3 regions of the Bradyrhizobium sp. B025 genome follow, and region 2 is predicted to be linked to each of the others. Evidence: riboswitches for the same ligand, from Rfam matches in the RefSeq annotation. Region 2 holds a riboswitch; each other region holds the start of a gene.
The links. A riboswitch is a leader RNA that binds a small molecule or an ion and turns the genes downstream of it on or off. The one in region 2 is predicted to bind S-adenosylmethionine.
Positions count from the first base shown of each region.

Region 1: another riboswitch for S-adenosylmethionine. It lies ahead of ACE10W_RS31845 (metallophosphoesterase); the one in region 2 lies ahead of ACE10W_RS02170 (O-succinylhomoserine sulfhydrylase).
Region 3: another riboswitch for S-adenosylmethionine. It lies ahead of ACE10W_RS03790 (homoserine O-acetyltransferase); the one in region 2 lies ahead of ACE10W_RS02170 (O-succinylhomoserine sulfhydrylase).

Region 1 is NZ_CP170150.1:6,771,589-6,773,847, reverse strand. It holds gene ACE10W_RS31850 (carboxylesterase/lipase family protein) at 1-655, shown strand, start outside; SAM riboswitch at 679-757, shown strand; gene ACE10W_RS31845 (metallophosphoesterase) at 805-1,551, shown strand; gene ACE10W_RS31840 (hypothetical protein) at 1,632-1,790, shown strand; gene ACE10W_RS31835 (aspartate/glutamate racemase family protein) at 1,836-2,259, opposite strand, start outside.
Region 2 is NZ_CP170150.1:482,345-484,603, reverse strand. It holds gene ACE10W_RS02175 (2'-deoxycytidine 5'-triphosphate deaminase) at 1-737, opposite strand, end outside; SAM riboswitch at 818-897, shown strand; gene ACE10W_RS02170 (O-succinylhomoserine sulfhydrylase) at 972-2,159, shown strand.
Region 3 is NZ_CP170150.1:791,020-793,278, forward strand. It holds gene ACE10W_RS03780 (histidinol-phosphate transaminase) at 1-13, opposite strand, end outside; gene ACE10W_RS03785 (chorismate mutase) at 46-894, opposite strand; SAM riboswitch at 1,098-1,177, shown strand; gene ACE10W_RS03790 (homoserine O-acetyltransferase) at 1,269-2,259, shown strand, end outside.

The DNA.
Region 1 (2,259 bases), 2.6 Mb from region 2:
GCGCGACATTCCGCTCTGGCTCGGCTCCTGCCGCGACGAGATGGTGATGTTCCTGAAGAGCACGCCGCCGGCCGCGATGATCCGCACCACCGAACGACAAGTGCGCGCCGCAGTCGGCGATGCCGGCTGGCAACGTCTGCTGGCGTATTACCGCGCCACAGCGCGCGTCGACGAGGATCCGTACGAGGCGCTGCTGTCCGACGCGTTCTGGCATCGCCCCATGGCAGATCTTGCGCGGCTTCATGCCGCGGCTGGCGGCGCGGTGTGGCTGAGCCGGTTCGACCATCGCCCGGCGCTGGAGCCGTTCCTGTCGCAGGGGCCGACCCACGGTGCCGACAATGCCTGCCTCTGGGCGCACCCGCCGGATTTCATCGACCGCCCGATCCTGAAGCGCAAGGGCGGGCCGATGACGCCCGAGGATATCGAGGTCGCCGCGCGGTTTCAGGCAAGCGTGCTGCGCTTCGTCACATCCGGCGCGCCCGACATCGCGGAAGCCTGGCCGCGGTTCGAGCCGGCCAAGGAGCCGCTCGCAATCTTCGGCCAGCCGTTCCACATTGTGCCTCTCAATGAAGGCGTGCGCTCCCGCCTGTGGGCGGAGCTGTCGGCCCAACGCGGCGCGCCGCAGGCTCCGGCCGCGCGAGCGAAGATCGGTTGATCGCAGCACCTTGGTCATGTAAGCGTTCGTCCAGCGCCGATTTGATCCTCAGCTTGCGGGCGCTTCTAAAAATGCAGCTAAAGAGACCCGCTATCCCTGCATCGTCCCGCATTGGGTGAATCGTCGGCCATCTCGAATGGAGAGGCCAAGTGAAATTTGCTGCCATCGCGGATGTGCACGGAAATCGTCCGGCGCTCGAAGCCGTCCTTGCGGACATTGCTGCGCTCGGCATCAACGAGGTCGTGAACCTGGGCGACCATGTTAGCGGTCCGCTCGAAGCGGCCCGAACGGCTGACCTGCTGATGGAGCGAGGCTTTCCGTCCATCAAGGGCGATCAGGACCGCATTCTCGTGGAGCTGTGGCAGGCCGGCACATCGGCGCGCAGCGATTTCCGAGAGCTCGAACGCAAGCATTTCGAGTGGATGGCAAGCATGCCGTCCACGCTCATGTATAGGGGGCGGGCGTTCCTGTGCCATGGATCGCCAGGGAATGATGCTGCGTTCTGGCTCGACCACATCGCGGGCGACGGCTGCCCGCGTCCGAGCCGGATTGATTCTATTGAGGCCGGCGCCGAGGGGATCGACGCCGAGATCATCCTGTGCGCACACACGCACATTCCGCGCGTGGTGCGTCTGAAGGATGGCCGGCTGGTCGTCAATCCCGGCAGCGTTGGATTGCCCGGTTACGACGGGAAGATGCCCGTTCCCTACGTGGTCGAGGTCGGCACCCCTCATGCGTGTTACGCAATTCTCGAGCATGCCAACAGAGGCTGGTCCGCGACGCTCCGCTACGTGGCCTACGACACCACGGCCATGGCAGCATTGGCGCGGGCCAGGGGAATGCTCACCTGGGCGAGCGCGATTGCAACGGGCTGGGTGCAGCGGGATCACCTGTAATCTGCTTCACACGCGAATGCGCCGAGTAACGCTAGATGAAGTGAGGCCTCGCTTCCGCGCGGCCCGCTTCGGAGCTGGCGATGATTGCTGCACTGGCAAGAGCAATATCCCGCGCGACGGGAACCAATGTCGATGTCGAGACTCTGAAAGTCGTCGTCATATTCTCGGGAGCGGGCCTGCTGCTCTCACTCGTTGCTGCAATGATCTACGGACAGGCTGTCAACGCCGCCTTATTTTAGGCTCGTGCGCGTTCATCGCGCGCCTCGCCGCCTGTCCCGGCTGGTTCAGCGCAGGAACGGCACGGGATGGGCCGCGCGATGGAAGAAGTTGATCAGGGTGTTGATGTCGAACACCGGCAGACCCGACACCTCGGCGACGTCCCGCGAGAATGGGCACATGTTGGTGCACTCGAACAGGATCGCGCCGGGATTTTTGCAGGACGCCATGAAGGCTTCCGTCATCTCGATCATCTCGGCGCGCAGCACGTCAGTGTCCAGCTCTTCGCGGCCGAGAATGTAGGTTGCGGGAAACTGCGCATCGGGCTTCATGCCCTGGATTTGAACGAGAATGTCGTCCGGCGACCAGCCGACGCCGCGGAAGTGCCCTTCGTTCATGTGGTGGCCGCGTTCGGTGAAGATGCCGATGACCTTGCCGGGCGGCAGCATGGCGTGGATCAGCGGCGCCTGGATCAGGCTCGAGGTGAAGACC
Region 2 (2,259 bases):
GAATAACCGGAGCGGCGATCGACGTCTACGACGCCGGTGTGGCGCTTGGCGCGGTAGCCGACGAAGCCGTTGGCCTTCTCGCCGGAGAGATCGACGGAGACGGCGACGCCGCCGGCCAGATCGGCATCGTCGATGTCGACGAGGCGCTCGGACGCATGCAGCGCATCGAGCTCGTCGGCATTGAGGATGGCGTCACCGGTGCGGAAGCGCACCTGCGACAGGCGCGAGCCCTCGCGCACCAGCACCGGAAATGTCTTCGGGCTGATCTCGGCATAGAGCGGGCCGTGATAGCCGGCGCCGATCATGTCAAAGCGGCGGGTGCCGTCGGCGATCACGCGGGTGAAGACGTCGAGGCGGCCGGTGGAGCTCTTGGGGTTCGCAGCCGCGACGATCTCCGGCGGCAGCGCCAGGCTCTCGAGCAGCGGCACGATGTAGACGCAGTTGGTTTCCAGCACCGCGCCGTCGGCAAGGCTGAACTCGTGCAGCTTCAATTCGTCGATGCGCTCGGCCACCGTGGCGCCGGGACCAGGCAGGAAGCTGGCGCGGACGCGATAGGCGATGTCACCGAGGCGGAGGTCGAGGCTCGCCGGCTGGATCTGGCTTTCGACGAAATCGTATGCGGGCAGGATGAGGCCCGCCTCCGCCATCGCCGCGATCATGCGGTCGGGCAGGATACCATTGGCGTCGGCGGCGATCGTGAAGCTCAACCGGGGGTCCTCGTCAGGGGTCAAACGCATCCGGACGTGCGGGAAATACTAGCCTTTTACGGCTATCCGATGGACGCCTTGACGGAAAGGCCATTGCGGAATATGAGCATCACTTATCCCGTGGTGATTTGAGCCGGCCGGCTTGCAGCCACGTTAAATAAGTCGCTAAACAGGCCGGGGACCTCTGTGATCCCGGCCCGTGGATATATCCAGGCCGGTTTTTTTGTGACCGTTTTCGACGAGACGGTCATGTCGGAGGTACCTATGTCGAAGTCGCCTGCCACTTACCGTCCCGAAACCCGCCTGGTCCATTCCGGCACCCTGCGCTCGCAATTCGGCGAGACGTCGGAGGCGCTGTTCCTGACCCAGGGCTACGTCTACAACAGCGCCGAGGAGTGCGAGGCGCGGTTCAAGGGCGAGGATCCCGGCTTCATCTATTCGCGTTATTCGAACCCGACCATCTCGATGTTCGAGCGCCGCATGATCGAGCTAGAAGGCGCCGAAGCGGCGCGTTCGGCGGCGACCGGCATGGCCGCGGTGACGACCGCGATCCTGGCGCCGCTGAAGACCGGCGACCACGTGGTCGCCTCCCGCGCGCTGTTCGGCTCGTGCCTCTACGTCATTCAGGATCTGTTGCCGCGCTACGGCATCGAAACCACGCTGGTCGACGGCCTCGATCTCGACCAGTGGCAGCGGGCCTTGCGGCCGAACACCAAGACGTTCTTCCTGGAGAGCCCGACCAACCCGACGCTCGACGTGCTCGACATCCCCGGCATCGCCGAGATCGCGCACAAGGGCGGCGCGCGGCTCGTCGTCGACAACGTGTTTGCGACGCCGATCTGGCAGAGCCCGCTCGCGCTAGGGGCCGACGTCGTGGTCTATTCCGCGACCAAGCACATCGACGGCCAGGGCCGCTGCCTCGGCGGCATCATCCTGTCGTCGGAAGCCTTCGTCGCCGAGCACCTCCACAATTTCATGCGCCAGACCGGGCCGTCGATCTCGCCGTTCAACGCCTGGGTCTTGCTCAAGGGCCTGGAGACGCTGGCCGTGCGCGTGCGCGCGCAGACCGACACCGCGGCACGCGTTGCGGAAGTGCTGGCCGGCCATCCGAAGATCTCGCGATTGATCTATCCCGGCCGCGCCGATCATCCGCAGGCAGCGCTCGTGAAGAAGCAGATGCGCGGCGGCTCGACGCTGGTCGGCTTCGAGGTCAAGGGCGGCAAGGCGGCCGCGTTCCGCGTGCTCAACGAGCTCAAGCTTGCGAAGATCTCGAACAATCTCGGCGACGCCAAGAGCCTCGTCACCCATCCGGCGACCACGACGCATCAGCGCCTGAAGCCGGAAGACCGCGCCGCGCTCGGCATCAGCGAGGGCTTCATCCGCTTCTCCGCGGGGCTGGAGCATGCGGACGATCTGATCGAGGATCTGACGGCGGCGCTGGAGAGGGCGTGAGGCGATCGAGCTCCGTAGGGTGGGCAAAGCGAAGCGTGCCCACCATTCACCACCGAGCTGGCGATAGATGGTGGGCACGGCGCGCGAAGAGCGCGCCTTT
Region 3 (2,259 bases), 310 kb from region 2:
CGGGGCGGGACATCTTCAACTCCGGAATGGCAGGCGGCTCGTAACTTACGATTTCGACCCGGTCGGGGGCACCGTATAGCGCGTCGCGTGGCTGCCGACGAGGGCCGTGGAGCGCACCGAGGCCCCCGCCTCGATCAGGGCAGCCTTGATCTTGTCGATGCTGCTCGCGCTCGTGACCGAGACCAGCAGCGCGGCGCCATCGAAGGCGGTATCGGGCACCGCCACGATGTCGGCGAGCGGCGACAGCGCCCGCGCGATCTCGGCATTCCACCCCGAGACGCGCACGCTGAAAGTCTCCACCTCCGTCACCAGGGCACTGTCGGCGACGCGCGAGATCGCGAACACGGGCAGCGCGGCCGGATGGTCGGCACGCTCGACGAAGGGCAGCCGCGCGATGATCTTCGGTGCGCCTTCTGCTTCCAGCTCCAGCCACCACGGGGTGCGGCTGGAAGTCGCCGAGACCAGCGCCAGATCGCCCTTGGATTTCGCGACCGCCTCGACCGCGGCCTGCGCGCTGAAATGCGCGACGTAAGGCACGGTGAAGCCGAAATGGAATCGCACGGAATCGCGCATCGCGGGCTCGCTCACCGAGATGTCGGCATGCACCGCGAACGGCGCCTGCACGTAAGTGAACGTCGCGATGATGACGCGCCAGATGCTCTCGACCGTGTCGAGCGGCAGGATGCCGCGATGGCGCTCCACGATCCGCCGCATCATGTCGGCCTCGCGCGCCGGCCGGAACGCCGAGCCCACCTCCTGGGTCTGCTTCACCTGGATCAGGCGGTCGATGATGTCGCCGCGCTGCATCAGGAGGCGATGCATGCCCTCGTCGATCGCGTCGATCTCCTTGCGCAATTCCTGCAACGATGGTGGCGCGGGCGGACGTTGGGACATATCTGGCAAGTGCTGTTGAGAGGCGTTCCAATGCGGGTCCATCAGGTCGGACCCGCCGCGGTCGATGTCTTGATTAGGCAGTCGGAGCGGCGAAAGCAAAGAGAAATGCAAAGGGAAATCGGGCCTTTTCGGCTGACGCGACGGGGACGAATTTGGTCAATCAGGACCGTATCTTGACGAAAACCGTCCAAGCCGTTAAGTTTTGCCTGTTCCGTGGTCATTTGAGCCGGCCGGCTTGCAGCCACGTTAAAAAACTCGCTAAACAGGCCGGGGACGCTTCCGATCCCGGCCGAACCTATCGTTCAGGCCGGGTTTTTTATGGCCTGATGCAAGTAGCGGTCTGAAGTCGGATCGCAAACGAGGTCGATGGTCAGATGGTTGGCGTCACGTCGATATCCAGTCCCGCGATCAGTGCCGATGAGCGGTCGCATGAGGTGGATCATCCGAGCTCGCTCGTCGCGCATTTCGGCGCTGATCAGCCGTTGCCGCTCGACTGCGGCATAGATCTCACCCCGTTCCAGATCGCCTACCAGACCTATGGCGAGCTCAACGCCGATCGCTCCAACGCGATCCTGATCTGCCATGCGCTGACCGGCGACCAGCATGTCGCCAATGTGCACCCTGTCACCGGCAAGCCCGGCTGGTGGGAAACCCTCGTCGGTGCGGGCCGTCCGCTCGATCCGAGCCAATACTTCATCATCTGCGCCAATGTGATCGGTGGCTGCATGGGCTCGACCGGGCCGGCCTCGATCAATCCCGCGACCGGCAAAGTGTGGGGCCTGGATTTCCCGGTCATCACCATCCCTGACATGGTTCGCGCGCAGGCGATGCTGATCGACCGGCTCGGCATCGACACGCTGTTCGCGGTGGTCGGCGGCTCGATGGGCGGCATGCAGGTGCTGCAATGGACGGCGGCCTACCCCGAGCGCGTGTATTCCGCGCTGGCAATTGCCTGCTCGACGCGGCACTCGGCGCAGAACATCGCCTTTCACGAGCTCGGTCGCCAGGCTGTGATGGCCGATCCCGACTGGCACAATGGCGGCTACGCCGATCGCGGCATCCATCCGCATCGCGGCCTTGCGGTCGCACGGATGGCGGCGCACATCACCTATCTCTCCGACGCGGCGCTGCATCGCAAGTTCGGCCGGCGCATGCAGGACCGCGACCTGCCGACCTTTTCGTTCGACGCCGACTTCCAGGTCGAGTCCTATCTGCGCTACCAAGGCTCGTCCTTTGTCGAGCGCTTCGACGCCAACTCCTATCTCTATCTGACGCGCGCGATGGACTATTTCGACATCGCCGGCGACCATGGCGGCGTGCTGGCGAAGGCGTTCGCGGGCATCAAGACGCGCTTCTGCGTGGTCT